Regions from separate parts of the Methylobacterium sp. Leaf111 genome, predicted to be linked through region 1. Evidence: predicted binding sites of a transcription regulator. Region 1 holds the regulator's gene; the other holds the start of a gene.
What was found. Region 1 encodes PhoB, which activates phosphate uptake and scavenging genes when phosphate is short. Its sites were predicted from a motif close to TGTCATNNANCTGTCAT; they were not measured.
Positions count from the first base shown of each region.

Region 2: a site for PhoB is predicted at 2,028-2,044, ahead of ASF41_RS01525 (UDP-2,3-diacylglucosamine diphosphatase). Genes of this name have one in related genera too.

Region 1 covers NZ_LMNE01000073.1:41,267-50,139, reverse strand. Annotated here, with positions in the region: gene ASF41_RS21700 (hypothetical protein) at 507-863, shown strand; gene ASF41_RS21695 (NAD(P)-dependent oxidoreductase) at 879-1,748, opposite strand; gene ASF41_RS21690 (alpha/beta fold hydrolase) at 1,791-2,810, opposite strand; gene ASF41_RS21685 (MFS transporter) at 3,126-4,454, shown strand; gene ASF41_RS21680 (SDR family NAD(P)-dependent oxidoreductase) at 4,529-5,341, shown strand; gene ASF41_RS21675 (matrixin family metalloprotease) at 5,434-6,462, shown strand; gene phoB (phosphate regulon transcriptional regulator PhoB) at 6,516-7,220, opposite strand; gene phoU (phosphate signaling complex protein PhoU) at 7,251-7,976, opposite strand; gene pstB (phosphate ABC transporter ATP-binding protein PstB) at 8,063-8,873, opposite strand, start outside.
Region 2 covers NZ_LMNE01000001.1:352,836-361,708, reverse strand. Annotated here, with positions in the region: gene ASF41_RS01535 (ribonuclease HII) at 1-25, opposite strand, end outside; gene ASF41_RS01530 (glycosyltransferase family 1 protein) at 91-1,161, opposite strand; gene ASF41_RS01525 (UDP-2,3-diacylglucosamine diphosphatase) at 1,158-1,979, opposite strand; gene ASF41_RS01520 (aminotransferase class V-fold PLP-dependent enzyme) at 2,566-3,774, shown strand; gene ASF41_RS01515 (D-2-hydroxyacid dehydrogenase) at 3,905-4,843, shown strand; gene ASF41_RS01510 (NADP-dependent methylenetetrahydromethanopterin/methylenetetrahydrofolate dehydrogenase) at 4,960-5,820, shown strand; gene fchA (methenyltetrahydrofolate cyclohydrolase) at 5,826-6,467, shown strand; gene ASF41_RS01500 (malate--CoA ligase subunit beta) at 6,740-7,918, shown strand; gene sucD (succinate--CoA ligase subunit alpha) at 7,937-8,830, shown strand.

The DNA of each region.
Region 1 (8,873 bases):
GGCGCGCACGCCCTGGGGGCGGGCCGTCATCGACCGGATCGACGCGATCCTGCCGGACGTCCGCGCGACGGAGGCGTTCCGGGAGATCGTCGAAGCGTGGTCCGCACCGGAGGACCGCGCCACGCTGCGGGCCGTCTCCGATGCGTCCTTCCCGTCGAGCGCCTGGCCCGCACCGATCTGCTCACCGGCCTCGACAGCCGGCGGCGCCCCGACGGCGCGCTGGACGCCCCTGCCCGTCGTCGGCGCCCGGACCTGTTCCTGCGGGATCGCGGCCCTCCGGGCGGGCGAGTCCGGCGACAGGCTCGTGACCCGGGCCGATGCCGCGCTCTCCCGCCGAAAGCACAGGGGCCGGACCCCGGTCACCTCGGACGGGGACGCGATTTTCGCCCGTGGCGCGGCTTGGGCCCCCGAGGCGTGGCGCGGTGCTGCGTCAGAGCGGGCGACGAACGGGCGAGGCCATGGCGCGTTGCCTCCCCACAGGTCCGCCCCCGGACACGGAGCCCCCCATGACCTTACGATCCGAAACACCCCCGTCCCCGGGCAACCTCGCGGTCGCGACGCCGCCCGAATCCGACCGGCCCACCACCGCCATGCTGAAGGCGGACATCGACAGCGGCCGGACCGGGGACAAGATCGCCCAGTACGACCCCGGCCTGTCGCAGCTCGGCACCGACGACGAGGCGGCCGGCAACGCCCCCTCGCATGCCCGCGTGGCGCTCGCCCGGAAGACCGAGGCCGCGCCGCCGAAGGCGCGGGAGGCTGCGAGGCAAGAGACCGGCGGCGGCTGGGTCATGCCGCTGTTCATCGGCCTCGCCGCCCTGGTGCCGGTGGTGGTCGGCGTGTCGCTCTTCGTCTTCCGCTGAAGGCGGAAACCGCCCTCAGGCCGTCCGGCCCCGCCGGCGGGCGACCTCGGCGAGGGCCGCGAGGTCCTTCTCGGCGTCGCCGTGGCCCATCGCCTCGATGAGGTTGTCGCGCAGCACGCTGGCGAAGGGCATCGGCACCCCGGCGGCCCCGGCCGCGGAGAGCGCCAGTCCGACATCCTTGGCGCCGAGCTTGAGGTTGAACCCCGGCGGCTCGTAGCGCCGGGCCGCGATGAGCGCGCCGTAGTTCTTGTAGACGGGGGAAGCGAACAGGGTGTTCGTCAGGAGGTCGAGGAGGTCGGCCCCCGTCACCCCGTGGCCCTCGGCCAGGGCGGCCGCCTCGCCCATGGCCTCGATCGCCGCGATCAGCATGAAGTTGCCCGCAAGCTTCACCGCGTTGGCCCGGTGCGGCTCGGGCCCGAAGCCCCAGGTCCGGGCGCCCAGGGCGTCGAGGAGCGGCCCGGCCCGGTCGATGGCCGCCGGTTCGCCCGCCGCCACGATGTTGAGGGCGCCGGCCTCGGCGACGTCCGGGCGTCCGAAGACCGGAGCGGCGATGTAGGGCACGCCGGCACGGGCGTGGATGGCGGCGAGCTCCTGCGCCAGGGCCACCGAGATCGTGCTCATCGAGAGATGCAGGCCCGGGCGCGCGGCGCCGTCGAGGAGGCCCCCCTCCACGATCACCGCCCGCAGGGCCGCGTCATCGGCCAGCATGGTGATGGCCGCATCCCCGGCGAAGGCCTCGGCGGCGCTCGCCACCGGGACCACCCCGTCGAGCCCGTCGGCCGCGCCGGCCGAGCGGTTCCAGACCCGGACCCTGTGCCCGGCCCGGACCAGGCTCGCCGCCATGCCGCGGCCCATCCGTCCGAGGCCGATCACGCCGACATCCATGCGCACGCTCATGTCGTCTCTCCCGTCGTGGTGGCCCGGCGCTCAGTGGCCGTCGAGGAATTCGAGCGTCAGGCTGTTGAACTGGTCCGTCACCTCCATGTGGACGAGGTGCCCGATGCCGGGCAGCACCACGGCGCGGCCGTTCGGCATCCGGCCGGCCAGCGTCCGCGCGTGCTCGGCATTGCGCCCCATCCCGGCCCGGAGGGCTTCCGGCGCGAAGGGCTTGCCAGGGGCGTTGTGGTCGTTCTCGCCCATGATGAAGAGGGTCGGGACCGGGAGCAGCGGGATCTCGTGCACCACCGGCTGCCCCCAGATCGCCTGGTAGGCATTGACGAAGGACTGCAGCCAGCGCGGATACTCGCCCGAGCCCTTCACCCGCTCGCGCAGCGACACGAAGGGTTCGATGGCGGAGGCCGGCAGCGACAGGGCGTAGTTCGTCATCAGCTGGCGGCGGTAGGACTCCGCCGTGGCGTCGCCCTCCAGGCGCAGCAGGGTGGCGTCGGAGACCGGCGGCACCGTGAACCGGTAATCCTCCAGGCCGATCGGCGCTTCGAGGACGAGGCTGTTGACCCGGGTCGGGGCATTGCGCGCGAGGCGCACCGCCAGCATCCCCCCCATGGAATGGGCCACCACGTCGACCCGCGCCAGGCCGAGGGAGTCGAGCAGCGCCACGGTGTCGGCCGCCATGGCGTCGAAGGTGTAGGGCCCCACGGGCTTGGCCGACTTGCCGAAGCCGAGCTGGTCCGGGGCCAGCACCCGGTAGCCCGCGCGGGTCAGGGCCTGGATCACCGGCTGCCAGTAGCTCGACGGGAAGTTGCGCCCGTGCAGCAGCAGGACGGTCCGGCCGTTGGCCTGTCCCTCCGCGGGCACGTCCATGTAGGCGAGGCGCTGGCGCTCGCCGTCGCGCATCCGCTCGACATAGAAGACCGGGTACGGGTAGGCGAAGCCCTCCAGGGCGATGCCGAGGGGCGCCGTGTCGTTGGCGCTCGGCTGGGCGGCGGCGGTCGCCACGGACAGCAGGGCCGCCAGCAGCAGGGCGGAGAGTTTGAGGAGCGCGTCCATGTGGGGTCCCGGCAACGGCGCGCAATCCTACGCACCGGGCTGACATAGCGCAGGTTCCACACCAGCGTCGCCCGATCCCGGTGACAAACGACACGCCGCGTTTCCCCGGCCCTTGCGGTTTCCGGCCCGGCGTCCCAGGGCTCGGCCATGACCACCGACGTTCCCGGCCCGGATCCGCGCAGCCGACCTTCCTCCCCGGACCGGACGACGTCCCGGGATCAGGATCCCTCCCAGGGTCAAGATCTCCCGCACCAGGATCTCCCGCCCCGGACACCGCCCGAGCCCGGACTGGACGGCATTCCGGTGCGCGAACGCATGCTGGCGCTCCTCGCGATCGGCCTCGCCATGACCATGGCGGTCCTCGACGGCGCCATCGTCAACGTCGCCCTGCCGGTGATGGCCAAGGACCTCGGGGTCGAGCCCTCCGCGGCGATCTTCGTGACCAACAGCTTCCAGATCGCGGTGACGGCCGCCCTGCTGCCCCTGGCCGCCCTGGGCGACATCCTGGGCTATCGCCGGATCTACCTCGCCGGTCTCGCCGTGTTCACGGCGGCGTCCGTCGCCTGCGCCTTCGCCCCCAGCTTCGAAGCCCTGGTGGCCGCGCGGATCGCGCAGGGGCTCGGGGCCGCCGGCATCATGAGCGTGAACACCGCCCTGGTGCGCTTCATCTACCCGCAGCGGATGATCGGGCGCGGCGTCGGCAACATCGCCCTGGTGGTGGCCATGGCCTCCGCCGCCGGTCCGACGGTGGCGGCCGCCATCCTGTCGGTGGCGAGCTGGCCCTGGCTGTTCCTGGTCAACCTGCCGGTGGGGCTGATCGCCCTGACGGTGGGGGCCCGCACCCTCCCGGTGACGCCCCGGAGCGGCGGGCGCTTCGACGTCCGCAGCGCCCTCCTCAACGCCGTGACCTTCGGGCTCCTCATCATCGGGGTCGACGGCCTCGGCGACCCGGTGACCCGGGGCGTGGCGCTGGCCGAGATCGGGGCGGCCCTGGCGATCGGCGCGGTGTTCGTCCGGACCCAGACCCGGCTGGCGCGCCCGCTCCTGCCCGTCGACCTCCTGCGGATTCCCGCCTTCGCCCTGTCGATGGCGAGCTCGGTCGCCTCCTTCGCGGCCCAGATGATGGCCTACGTCGCCCTGCCCTTCTACTTCCAGGACGTCCTGCACCTCTCCGAGACCCAGACCGGCTTCCTGATGACGCCGTGGCCCCTGGCCATCGCCCTGATGGCCCCGATCTCGGGGCGCCTCGCCGACCGCTACGCCCCGGGGCTGCTCGGCGGCCTCGGCCTCGCCCTGATGGCCACCGGCCTGACGGCGACGGCCCTCCTCCCCGCGGGCGCGTCGCATCCCGACATCGCCTGGCGCCTGACCCTGTGCGGCCTCGGCTTCGGGTTGTTCCAGTCGCCCAACAACAAGGTCATCATCACCAGCGCCCCGCGGGACCGCAGCGGCGGGGCGAGCGGGATGCAGTCCACCGCCCGCCTCACCGGACAATCCTTCGGCGCGGCCCTGGTGGCGGTGATCTTCGGCCTGCACCAGGGCGGCCCGCCGGCCGGGCCGGTGACCGCGACCCTGTGGTGCGCCGTCGCGCTGGCGAGCCTCGGGGCGGTGACCAGCGTCCTGCGGCGCCAGCCCCGCGCCTGACGCATCCGCCGCGATCGCACCAGGGCCCGACCTGCGCGTTGACCCGGATCAGTGCCTCTCCGAAGGACGATCCCATGAACCTCGACCTTTCCGGCAAGCGCGCCCTCGTCAGCGGCTCCACCAGCGGCATCGGCTACGCCATCGCCAAGGCCCTGGGCGAACTCGGCGCCAACGTGGCGATCAACGGGCGGACGCAGGACCGCGTCCGCGACGCCGTCGACCGCCTGAAGCGCGAGACCGGCCGTGCCGGCTTCATCGGGGCGCCCGGGGACGTCGCCAGTCCGGACGGGGCGGCCCGCGTGGTCGCCGGCCTGCCGGACGTCGACATCCTGGTGAACAACACCGGCATCTTCGAGCCGAAGCCGTTCTTCGAGATCCCGGACGAGGACTGGCAGCGGTTCTTCGAGACCAACGTGATGAGCGGCGTGCGCCTCGCGCGGGCCTACACCCCCGGCATGGTCGCGCGCGGCTGGGGCCGGGTGGTCTTCATCTCCAGCGAATCCGGCGTGAACATCCCGGTGGAGATGGTCCACTACGGGATGACGAAGACCGCCCAGCTCGCCGTGGCCCGGGGGCTCGCCGAGACCGTGTCGGGCAGCGGCGTCACCGTGAACAGCGTGCTGCCGGGGCCGACCCTGTCCGAGGGGGTCGCCGATTTCATGAAGAGCATGGCGCAGGGGCAGGACGGCGGAGCCGGGGGCGAGGTCGACCTCGACGCCGCCGGCCGCGCCTTCGTGGCCGAGCACCGCCCGACCTCGCTGATCGGCCGCCTCGCCACCGTCGAGGAGGTCGCCAGCATGGTCGCCTACATCTGCAGCCCGGCCGCCAGCGCCACCAGCGGGGCGGCGCTGCGCGTCGATGGCGGCGTGGTGCGCAGCATCGTGTGAGGACGTGCCGCCCCGACGCGTGGCGGCCGGTCCGGTAAGGATTTCGCAACCTCTGCCGCCGACCCTGGCCCGAACGCACGGGAGGGCGGTCGATGGGGGATTATGCGCTGGAAGGTCCGCGCTGGGGAACGGGCGCGGCAGGCACGGGCGGCGGCACCGTCACCTGGGCCGTCGACGGCACGATCCCCACCGGCTTCGTGAGCCTCCTCCAGGCCGCCTTCGCTACCTGGGCCGCCGCCGCCGACATCGCCTTCCAGCAGGTGGCCGCAACGGCCAACGCCCAGATCGACTTCACCCTCGGGGGGATCGACGGGCTCGGCAAGACCCTGGGCTACGCCACCTATTCCTACAGCGGCCAGCGCATGCAGTCCGCGGAGGTGACCTTCGACAGCGGCGAGGGCTGGCACGCCTCCGGCGCCCGCATCGTCGGCACCCAGAACGTGGATCTCTCCCTGGTGGCGCTGCACGAGATCGGCCACGCGCTCGGCCTCGACCATTACGACGCCAAGCCCGAGGTGATGAACGCCATCCTCGACAGGGGCATCACGACCCTGGCGGCCGGCGACATCGCCGGGATCCAGGCCCTGTACGGTGCGCCGCCCGCCCCGGTGGTGGCCGCGGCGGCACAGACGAGCCCGGTCGCCGGCACCGCCGTCACGGCGGTCTATCGGTTCTACGACACCCGTACGGGGGATCACTTCTACACCACGAGCACGGCCGAGAAGGCGCAGATCGAAAAGACGCTGCCGTGGTTCACCTACGAGGGCACCCCGTGGGCGGCCCCGGCCCAGGGCGCCGACACGGTGGACGTGTTCCGGTTCTTCGACACGGCCTCGAACGCCCACTTCTTCACGACGAGCGTCGCCGAGCGAGATCAGGTCGTCAAGACGGCGCCGACCTACACGTACGAGGGCGTGGCCTTCGAGGCCTACGCGGATGCGGGCGCCCCCGGCGGCCTGACCCTGGAGCGCTTCTACAACACCCAGACCGGCCAGCATCACTTCGCCGGCAGTGCCGAGGAAGCCAACGGCATCAACCACGGCGCCGCCGGTCCGGGCTGGGTCGACGAGGGCAAGGCCTTCACCGTCCACCTGCCCACCGACGCGATGATTTTCGCCTAGGCGGCGGGCCCGGCTGTCCGCCTGACGGCTGGGCCGGCGCGCCTCGGGATCGGCTACTCGGCCTCGGCCTCGAACATCTCGTCGAAGGAGTAGCCCGAGCCGCGGACCGTGCGGATCGGGTCGCTCTGGCGCGGGCGGTTCAGGGCCTTGCGCAGGCGCCCGACATGGACGTCGACCGTGCGCTCGTCGATGTAGATGTCGTGGCCCCAGACGCCGTCGAGGAGCTGCTCGCGCGAGAACACCCGGCCGGGGCTCTGCATCAGGAATTCGAGGAGCTTGAACTCGGTCGGCCCGAGATGGATCTCGCGGCCTTCCCGGCGGATGCGGTGGCTGACCCGGTCGAGCTCGATGTCGCCGGCCACCAGCAGGTTGGCGACGTGGGCCGGCTTGGCCCGGCGCAGCAGGGCGCGGACCCGGGCGAGGAGCTCCGGCACCGAGAACGGCTTCACGATGTAGTCGTCGGCGCCCGTTCCGAGGCCCCGGATGCGGTCGCCCTCCTCGCCCCGCGCCGTGAGCATGATGACAGGCAGCCGCTCGGTCTCGCGCCGGGCGCGGATGCGGCGGCAGAGCTCGATCCCCGACAGGGCCGGCAGCATCCAGTCGAGCAGGACGAGGTCGGGCACCTGCTCCTGCAGGCGCAGGTCCGCCTCGTCGCCGCGGGCGGCCGAGTCGACGATGAACCCCTCGGCCTCGAGGTTGTAGCGGAGGAGGAGGGTCAGGGCCTCCTCGTCCTCGACGATCAGGATACGCGTACTCATCGTGCGCTTTCGATCAGAGCGGCACGGGGGTCAGGCCGCGCCGGGCATGTCCACGGTGGCGTAGTTGGACGCGTCGTTCTTCGGGCGCTCGCGCTCGGCCAGGAGATTCTCGCCGGTGACGAGGTAGTGGATCGTCTCGGCGATGTTGGTGGTGTGGTCGCCGATGCGCTCGATGTTCTTGGCCACGAACAGGAGATGCGTGCAGAACGAGATGTTGCGCGGGTCCTCCATCATGTAGGTCAGGAGCTCGCGGAACAGGGAATTGTAGAGGGCGTCGATGGCGTCGTCGCGCTCCCAGACGTCGAGGGCCGCCTTGGTGTCGCGGCTGGCATAGGCGTCGAGGACGTCCTTGAGCTGCTCCTGCACCAGGTCGCTCATGTGCTGGACGCCGATGACGATCTTCTGCGGCTGGATCTGGTCGGCGATCGCCACGACGCGCTTGGCGACGTTCTTGGCGAGGTCGCCGATGCGTTCGAGATCGTTCGACACGCGGATCGCCGTCACGGTCTCGCGCAGGTCGATGGCCAGGGGCTGGCGCCGGGCGATGAGCAGGATCGCCCGCTCCTCGATCTCGCGCTGGAGGGTGTCGAGGCGGGCGTCGGCGGCGATCACCGCCTGGGCCAGGGGCGCGTCCCGGCGCACCAGGGCCTCGCCGGCCTCGGTCATCATCTTCTCGGCGATGCCGCCCATCTCGGAGATCGAGCGGCGCAGGTCCTCGAGGTCCGTATCGTAGGATTTGACGATGTGGTCGGGCATGGGGTTCGCTCCTCGATCGGGCCCGCCTGTCCGGGGCCCGCCCTGGCGGTGATGGGGGACGCGGGCCGAGACCGGCCGGCGGAGGATCAGCCGAAGCGGCCGGTGATGTAGTCCTGCGTCTGGCGCTTTTCCGGATTCATGAAGATGCGCGTGGTGGGCCCGAACTCCACCAGTTCGCCGAGATACATGAAGGCGGTGAACTGCGAGATGCGCGCCGCCTGCTGCATGTTGTGCGTGACGATGACGATGGTGAATTCCGAACGCAGCTGCTCGATCAGCTCCTCGATGCGGCCCGTCGAGATCGGGTCGAGGGCCGAGGTCGGCTCGTCGAACAGGATCACCTCGGGGCGCTGGGCCACCGTGCGGGCGATGCAGAGGCGCTGCTGCTGGCCGCCCGAGAGGCCCATGCCGGATTGCTTGAGCTTGTCCTTCACCTCGTCCCAGAGGGCGGCCTTGCGCAGGGATTCCTCGACGCGCATGTCGAGGTCGGCCTTGGGCAGCTTCTCGTAGAGGCGCAGGCCGAAGGCGACGTTGTCGTAGATCGACATCGGGAACGGGGTCGGCTTCTGGAACACCATGCCGATGCGCGAGCGCAGCTCGTTCAAGTCGACCCCGGAATCCAGGACGTTCTGGCCGTCGAGGAGGATCTCCCCTTCCGCGCGCTGGTCCGGATACAGGCTGTAGATCCGGTTGAAGGTGCGCAGCAGGGTGGACTTCCCGCAGCCCGACGGGCCGATCAGCGCCGTGACCTGGCGGTCGTGGAAGTTGAGGTTGACCGACTTCAGGCCGTGGAAGCTGCCGTAGTAGAAGTTCAGGTCCTTGACGGCGATGCGGACCGGTGAGGACTCGTCGGCCTTGTGGCGTCCGGTGAGCTGCGCGGACGTGATCCCGGGGGCG
Region 2 (8,873 bases), on a different contig from region 1:
CCAGGCGCGGGTCGAAGGGCGGCATCGGGCAGGGTCCGGGCAGGGGGCTGATCCCTTCCCCTAGCGTGCGTGGCCAGTCGGGTCCACGCGTCAGCCGAGTTCGACGATGCCCCGCGATGGCGTGCCCGCGGCCCGAACCCGGACGGACGTGCTGCCATGGGCTTGTGCGATGTTGTCGTAGAACTGCCGCGCGCTCTCGGCCCAGGTGTACCGCAGGGCTTCGCTGCGGCAACGCTCCCGCGGAATTGCCAAGGCGGCCAGGGCGGCCGCACGCAAGTCGTGATCGAGGACGCCGGCACCGGTCCGGCCGATGACGTCGAGGGGCCCGGTGACGGGATAGGCGGCCACTGGGACGCCACAGGCGAGGGCTTCGAGAAGCACGATTCCGAAGGTGTCGGTCAGGCTCGGAAACACGAAGACGTCGGCAGCGGCGTAGAGGGCGGCGAGGGCGGCGCCGGTGCGGATGCCGAGAAAGCGGGCCGCCGGCGCAATCCCCGCGAGGCGCGCCCGATCCGGGCCGTCGCCGACGACGACCTTCGTTCCAGGCAGATCGAGGCGCAGGAACGCCTCGAGGTTCTTCTCCACCGCGAGCCGTCCCACCGAGAGGAAGATCGGCCGCGGCAGCCCGGCAAGGTCCGGCGCATCCGGCGGGCGAGGCCGGAACAGCTCGGTGTCGACGCCGCGCGTCCAGCGTATCAGGTTGGTGAAGCCGCGCGCGTGGAGGTCGCGCTCCAGGGAGGGGGTCGAGACCATGGTGCCGTTGGCCGCGCCATGGAACCGGCGCAGCCAGGCATAGCTCCAGGTTTCGGGCACGGGGGCCCGGGCGGAGAGGTATTCCGGGAAGCGGGTGTGATAGCTCGTGGTGAACGGGCGGCCATGGGCGAGGCAGTATCGCCGCGTGGCATAGCCCACGGTCCCTTCCGTGGAGATGTGGACGTGGGTGGGCTGCAGATCGTCCCAGAGGCGCGCCACGTGCCGCTTGGTGGCGTAGGCGACCCGAATCTCGGGATAGCCCGGCAGGGGCAGGGAGGCGAAGTCCTGGTGGGTCAGGAACACCGGGTCAAAGCCGTAGGCAGCCCCCGCCGCGGCCATGTTCTCCAGGGAGCGGACCACGCCGTTGACTTGCGGATGCCAGGCATCCGTCGCGATGAGGAGCCTCACGCGACCGCCCGGGCTCCGTCGGGCCGCGTGCGGTCGACGAGATCGGTCCGCCCGGCGCGGGCCCTCAGCAGGCTCGGATAGTGCAACACCTCCATGGTGCCGTCGTAGTGCTCGACGATGGCGGTGCAGGATTCCACCCAGTCGCCGGTGTTCAGGTAGGTGAGACCGTTGATCTGCCGGTTGGCCGCGTGGTGGATGTGGCCGCAGATCACCCCGTCGGCCCCGACGCGCTTGGCCTCGGCGCTGAGCAATTCCTCGAACTTGCCGATGAAGTTGACGGCGTTCTTGACCTTCAGCTTGGCCCAGGCGGAGAGCGACCAGTAGGCGAGGCCGAGGCGGCGGCGCACGGTGTTGACGTAGGTGTTCACGAAGAGGGCGAAGGTGTAGGCGCCGTCGCCCAGGAACGCGAGCCACCGGGCATGGCGGACCACCATGTCGAATTGGTCGCCGTGGATGACGAGGTAGCGCTTGCCGTCGGCGGCCTCATGCACCCGCTGATCGGCGATTTCGATGCCACCGAAGGTCATGCCGATATAATCGCGCAGGAACTCGTCGTGGTTGCCCGGGACGTAGACCAGCGTCGAGCCCTTGCGAACCTTGCGCATGAGCTTCTGCACGACGTCGTTGTGGCTCTGCGGCCAGTACCAGCCGGACTTGAGTTGCCAGCCATCCACGATATCGCCGACGAGGTAGATCTCGTCCGCATCGTAATCACGCAGGAATTCCAGCAGCAGATCGGCTTGGCAACCCTTGGTCCCCAGATGCATGTCGGACAGGAACAGGGTCCGGACGCGGGTCGTCTCGGTGTCTTCGCCCACGTTCGCCTCCGGGACAGCCTCCGATCCCTGGAGCCAAACCGGATTCCCGTATCAGTTTGATGACGTCGGCCTTGTCAGACCGGCCGCCTTCGGCGCCGCGACGTAAGCTCTTCTTCCACAAAAAAAATTTTGATTTGAGACCAAGTATTTCGGGTTTTCCTTTCGGCGGGAAGCCGGGCATAGTCCCGCTCAAGGTGCCCCACCGGGCGGCGTTCGAGAACGCATGACCGGAGCCCATCGAGGCGAACTAAGGGTGCCGTCCCCGGGGACGACGACGCTGAAACGGCCCAGCGGTCAGCGCGTGTCGCGCGACCCGGCCCATGGAGAAGAGGCTTGTGGTATTCGGTGGCGCGCGCGGCGACGGGCGTCGAAGGGCTTTCTTCGGCGCGGGCGGACCTGGGTCCTGTATCCGTCCACAGGTCGCGCACGTACGAGTTCGTCCCGCGATTCATCTAACCAGCGGCCGCTACGAGCACTCGGGATCGTCCCGGGACGCTCCGTGCGATCCGCTTCAACCCTCGGCGCATCATTGTCGCCGCACGCCAGGGCGCGTGTGGTCACTAACGTGAGAAACGGAGAAAACATCATGGCGGCAACGCGACGTCCCGGCCGGAACCACCTGTTCGTCCCGGGCCCGACGAACATCCCGGATCGCGTGATGCGCGCGATGATGGTGCAGTCCGAGGATCACCGTTCGGTGGACTTCCCCACGCTGACCAAGCCGCTCTTTCAGGACACGAAGGCCGTCTACGGTTCGACCGAGGGCACCATCTTCCTGTTCCCGGCCTCCGGCACCGGCATCTGGGAATCCGCCCTGTCCAACACCCTGTCGCGCGGTGACAAGGTCCTGGCCGCCCGCTTCGGCCAGTTCAGCCACCTCTGGATCGACATGGCCCAGCGCCTCGGCCTGGAAGTCATCGTCCAGGACGAGGAGTGGGGCACGGGTGCGAACCCGGAGCGGATCGGCGAGGCCCTGCGCGCCGACAAGAACCACGAGATCAAAGCCGTCATGGTCGTCCATAACGAGACCGCCACCGGCGTCACCAGCGATGTCGGTGCCGTGCGCAAGGCGATCGACGCCGCCGGCCACCCGGCCCTGCTGTTCGTCGACGGCGTCTCCTCGATCGGCTCGCTCCCCTTCAAGATGGACGAGTGGAAGGTCGATTGCGCCATCGCCGGCTCGCAGAAGGGCCTGATGCTCCCCGCCGGCCTCGGCGTGATCTGCGTCAGCCAGAAGGCGCTCAAGGCCGCCGACACCTCGTCGGGCCAGAACGACCGCCTCGCACACGTGTACTTCGACTGGGCCGACCACCAGAAGCAGAACCCGGCCGGCTACTTCCCCTACACCCCGTCGCTGCCGCTGCTCTACGGCCTGCGCGAGGCCCTGGCCTGCCTCAACGAGGAAGGCCTCGAGAACGTCTACCACCGCCATCACGTCCTCGGCGAGGCGACCCGCCAGGCCGTGGCCGCCTGGGGCCTGAAGACCTGTGCCAAGGAGCCCAAGTGGAACTCCGACACGGTCACGGCCATCCTGGTGCCGGAGGGCGTCGACGCCGCCGCGATCATCAAGCACGCCTACGTGCGCTATAACCTAGCGCTCGGCGCCGGTCTGAGCCAGGTGGCCGGCAAGGTGTTCCGCATCGGTCACGTCGGTGACATGAACGAACTGTCGCTGCTGGGCGCCATCGCGGGTGCCGAGATGTCGATGCTCGATCACGGCGTGAAGGTCCAGCCCGGCTCCGGCGTCGCCGCCGCCTCGAGCTACCTGCGCGAGAACCCGCTCTCGAAGTCCTGAGCCTTTCCGGGTTCCGGATCTTTCGAAGCCAGACGTTCGGCCGGGATGGGTTCGCCCATCCCGGCCACGACCTCGACCCCACCCGTGACGTGCCCTATCCGAGACTTGGCCGGATCGGCCAGAGGATTCCATGACGAAGAAGATCGTGTTCCTCGACCGCGAGTCCCTGGACGCCAACGTCCGTGAGTTCAACTTCCCCCACGAGTACGTCGAGTACGAGTCGACCTGGACGCCGGAGGAGATCGTCGAGCGCCTGAAGGGTGCCGAGATCGCGCTGATCAACAAGGTCCCGATGCGGGCCGAAACCCTGAAGCAGCTCCCCGACCTCAAGCTGATCGCGGTGGCCGCCACCGGCACCGACGTGGTCGACAAGGAGGCCGCCAAGGCCCAGGGCATCACCATCGTCAACATCCGCGGCTACGCCTTCAACACGGTGCCCGAGCACGTGATCGGCCTGATGTTCGCCCTGCGCCGGGCCATCGTGCCCTACGCCAACTCCGTGCGCCGGGGCGATTGGGCGAAGTCGACCCAATTCTGCTACTTCGACTACCCGATCCACGACATCGCCGGCTCGACGCTGGGCATCGTCGGCTACGGCGCGCTCGGCAAGTCCATCGCCAAGCGGGCGGAAGCCCTCGGCATGACGGTCATCGCCTACGACGTGTTCCCCCAGGAGGGCCTCGTCGATTTCGAGACGATCCTGCGCGAGTCCGACGTCATCACGCTGCACGCGCCGCTGACGCCCGAAACCCGCAACATGATCGGGCGCGAACAACTCGCGAAGATGAAGAAGCACGCGCTCCTCATCAACACCGCGCGCGGCGGCCTCGTCGACGAGGAGGCTCTAGCCGAAGCCCTTAAGGCGGGCACCATCGGCGGCGCCGGCTTCGACGTGGTGATGACCGAGCCGCCCAAGAACGGCAACATCCTGTGCGAGCTCGACCTGCCCAACCTCATCGTCACGCCGCACGTGGCCTGGGCCAGCAAGGAGGCCATGCAGATTCTCGCCGACCAGCTCGTCGACAATGTTGAGGCCTTCGTCGCCGGCAAGCCGCAGAACGTAGTGTGACGCGGGCCCGCGCTCCCCACTCGCGCGGGGGCGCATCGTGATCGCCGAAGCGATCGACCAAATCGAAACCAAACGCCAGCCGTGCCGAGCGCGGAACCGACAGGGATCCTGAAGACATGAAGAAGCTGCTGTTCCAATTCGACACCGACGCCGTCCCGAGCGTGTTCGACGTGGTCGTCGGTTACGATGGCGGCGCGGATCACATCACCGGCTACGGCAACGTCACTCCGGACAATGTCGGCGCACTGGTCGACGGCACGATCTACACCCGCGGCGGCTCCGAGAAGAAGTCGACGGCGATCTTCGTCGGCGGCGGCAGCATGGCGGCCGGCGAGGCCGTGTTCGAGGCGGTGAAGAAGCGCTTCTTCGGCCCGTTCCGCGTCTCGATCATGCTCGATTCCAACGGCTCCAACACCACCGCCGCCGCCGGCGTCGCGCTGGTGCAAAAGGCGGCCGGGTCGCTCCAGGGCAAGAAGGCCGTCGTGCTCGCGGGCACCGGCCCGGTCGGCATGCGCTCGGCCGCGCTCCTCGCGCAGGAAGGCGCCGACGTCATCCTGTGCGGTCGCTCCCTCGACAAGGCCCAGGCCGCCGCCGACCAGATCAACACCCGCTTCAAGGTGAACATCAAGGCCGCCGAGACGCCCGACGCCGCCTCGCGCGCGCAGATCGTCAAGGGCCAGAACCTCGTGTTCTCGGCCGGCGCCATCGGCCTCGAGCTCCTGCCCGAGGACGCCTGGAAGGACGAGGCCAGCATCGAGTTCGTGGCCGATTACAACGCTCAGCCGCCCCTCGGCTTCGGCGGCATCGAGGCCATGGACAAGGGCAAGGATCGGCACGGCAAGAAAGTGTTCGGCGCGCTCGGCATCGGCGGCCTGAAGCTCAAGCTGCACCGCGCCTGCGTCGGCCAGCTCTTCGACAACACCGAGCAGGTGCTCGACGCCGAGGCGATCTACGCGCTCGCCAAGAAGATGGCCTGATCGCCATGGCGGAGAAAGAGAATCCCGCGCACGAGACGATCCAGACCTTCTTGGATGGTCTGGCGAGTTCGGCGCCCACGCCCGGCGGCGGCGGTGCCGCCGCCATCTCGGGCGCCATGGGTGCCGCCCTCCTCAGCATGGTGTGCAACCTCACCATCGGGAAGAAGAAGTACGTCGAGGTCGAGGGCGAGCTCAAGGAGATCCTCGGACAGTCCGAGGCCCTGCGCGCCGAACTCACCGGTATGATCGCCGACGACGTCGAGGCCTTCGACGCGGTCATGGGCGCCTATGGGCTTCCCAAGACCACCGACGAGGAGAAGGCCGCGCGGGCGGACCGGATCCAGGCCGCCCTCAAGGTCGCCACCGACGTGCCGCTCGAATGTTGCCGCGCCTGCCGCAAGGTCATCGACCTCGCCCAGACGGTCGCCGAAAAGGGCAACCTGAACGTGATCTCGGATGCCGGTGTTGCGGTGCTCTCCGCGCATGCGGGCCTGCGCAGCGCGGCCCTGAACGTCTACGTCAACGCCAAGGGCCTCGACGACCGCGCCTTCGCAGACGAGCGCCTGCGCGAACTCGAAACCCTCCTGGGCTCGGCCGGTCCGCTGAATGAGTCCATCTATGAGGTCGTCAAGGCCAAGGTGAACTGAGGCGCGATCCGACTCGGGCCCCAAGGTGAGTCGGCCTCGGGAACGTCCGGGCGGTTCCGCGAGGCATCGGCTCAAGACAAACCGGACGATCAGAGGTAACAAGAGCTGCTCCCGACGCCATCGGGGCAGCTCTTGTGCAAATTGAATACAGTTCACCGTTCCTCAAGGCAGAGTGAACGGTAATTTAAAAAAATATAAATGGCGAAGCACTTTCCGTGAAGTGAAATTTACGAGACAGTCGCCCCAAGAAAGAAACGCCGAGGAGAACGCTGATGGACGTGCACGAGTACCAGGCCAAGGAACTGCTTGCCGGCTTCGGTGTCGCCGTTCCCAAGGGAGCCGTGGCCTTCAGCGCCGACCAGGCGGTCTACGCCGCGACCGAGCTCGGAGGATCGTTCTGGGCCGTGAAGGCGCAGATCCACGCCGGCGCCCGCGGCAAGGCCGGCGGGATCAAGCTGTGCCGGACCTACAACGAGGTGCGCGACGCCGCCAAGGATCTCCTCGGTAAGCGCCTCGTGACCCTCCAGACGGGGCCCGAGGGCAAGCCGGTCCAGCGCGTCTACGTCGAGACCGCGGATCCGTTCGAGCGCGAACTCTACCTCGGCTACGTCCTCGACCGGAAGGCCGAGCGCGTGCGGGTCATCGCCTCCCAGCGCGGCGGCATGGACATCGAGGAGATCGCCGCCAATGAGCCGGAGGCGTTGATCCAGGTGGTCGTCGAACCCGCCGTCGGCCTGCAGCAGTTCCAGGCCCGCGAGATCGCGTTCCAGCTCGGCCTCAATATCAAGCAGGTGTCGGCCGCCGTGAAGACGATCATGAACGCCTACCGGGCGTTCCGCGATTGCGACGGCACCATGCTGGAGATCAACCCCCTGGTCGTCACCAAGGACGACCGGGTCCTGGCGCTCGACGCGAAGATGTCCTTCGACGACAACGCCATGTTCCGCCGGCGCAACATCGCCGACATGCACGACCCCTCGCAGGGCGACCCGCGCGAGGCCCAGGCCGCTGAGCACAACCTCTCGTATATCGGCCTCGAGGGTGAGATCGGCTGCATCGTGAACGGCGCCGGCCTCGCCATGGCCACCATGGACATGATCAAGCATGCCGGCGGCGAGCCCGCGAACTTCCTCGATGTCGGTGGCGGCGCCTCGCCGGACCGGGTCGCCACGGCCTTCCGCCTCGTCCTGTCGGATCGCAACGTGAAGGCGATCCTCGTCAACATCTTCGCTGGCATCAACCGCTGCGACTGGGTCGCGCAGGGCGTCATTCAGGCGGCGCGCGAGGTGAAGATCGACGTGCCGCTGATCGTGCGGCTCGCCGGCACGAACGTCGAGGCGGGCCAGAAGATCCTGGCCGAGAGCGGCCTCGACCTCATCACCGCCAACAGCCTGTCCGACGCCGCCGCCAAGGCCGTCGAGGCCTGCGCCGCGACCAAGCGCGCCAACTAAGAACGGGGAGGATACGTCATGAGCATTCTGATCGACGAGAAGACCCCGATCATCATCCAGGGCATCACGGGCGACAAGGGCACTTTCCACGCCAAGGAGATGATGGAGTACGGCTCCAACGTCGTCGGCGGCGTCACCCCCGGCAAGGGCGGCAAGACTCATCTCGGCGTGCCGGTGTTCAACACCGTCAGGGAGGCCGTGGAAGCCACCGGCGCCACCACCTCCATCACCTTCGTGGCGCCTCCCTTCGCGGCCGACGCCATCATGGAAGGGGCCGATGCCGGCCTCGCGTTGATCTGCTCGATCACCGACGGCATCCCGGCCCAGGACATGATGCGGGTGAAGCGCTATCTGCGCCGCTACCCCAAGGACAAGCGCACCATGGTGGTGGGCCCGAACTGCGCCGGCATCATCTCGCCCGGCAAGTCGATGCTCGGCATTATGCCCGGTCACATCTACCTGAAGGGCAATGTCGGCGTGATCTCGCGCTCCGGCACCCTCGGGTACGAGGCCGCCGCGCAGATGAAGGACGAGGGTATCGGCATCACCACCTCGGTGGGCATCGGCGGCGACCCGATCAACGGATCGTCGTTCCTCGATCATCTTGCCCTGTTCGAGCAGGACCCGGAGACCAAGGCCGTCCTGATGATCGGCGAAATCGGCGGTCCGCAGGAGGCCGAGGCCTCCGCCTGGATCAAGGAGAACATGACGAAGCCGGTCATCGGCTTCGTGGCCGGCCTCACTGCCCCGAAGGGCCGCCGCATGGGCCATGCCGGTGCGATCATCTCGGCGACCGGCGATTCCGCCGCCGAGAAGGCCGAGATCATGCGCTCCTACGGTCTTACGGTCGCTCCGAGCCCCGGTGAGTTCGGCACGACGGTGGCGCAGGTGATGCGCAAGCTGGCGGCGTGAGCCGACGCCGATCCGTCCTGCGGATCGGCCACGCGCCGACATT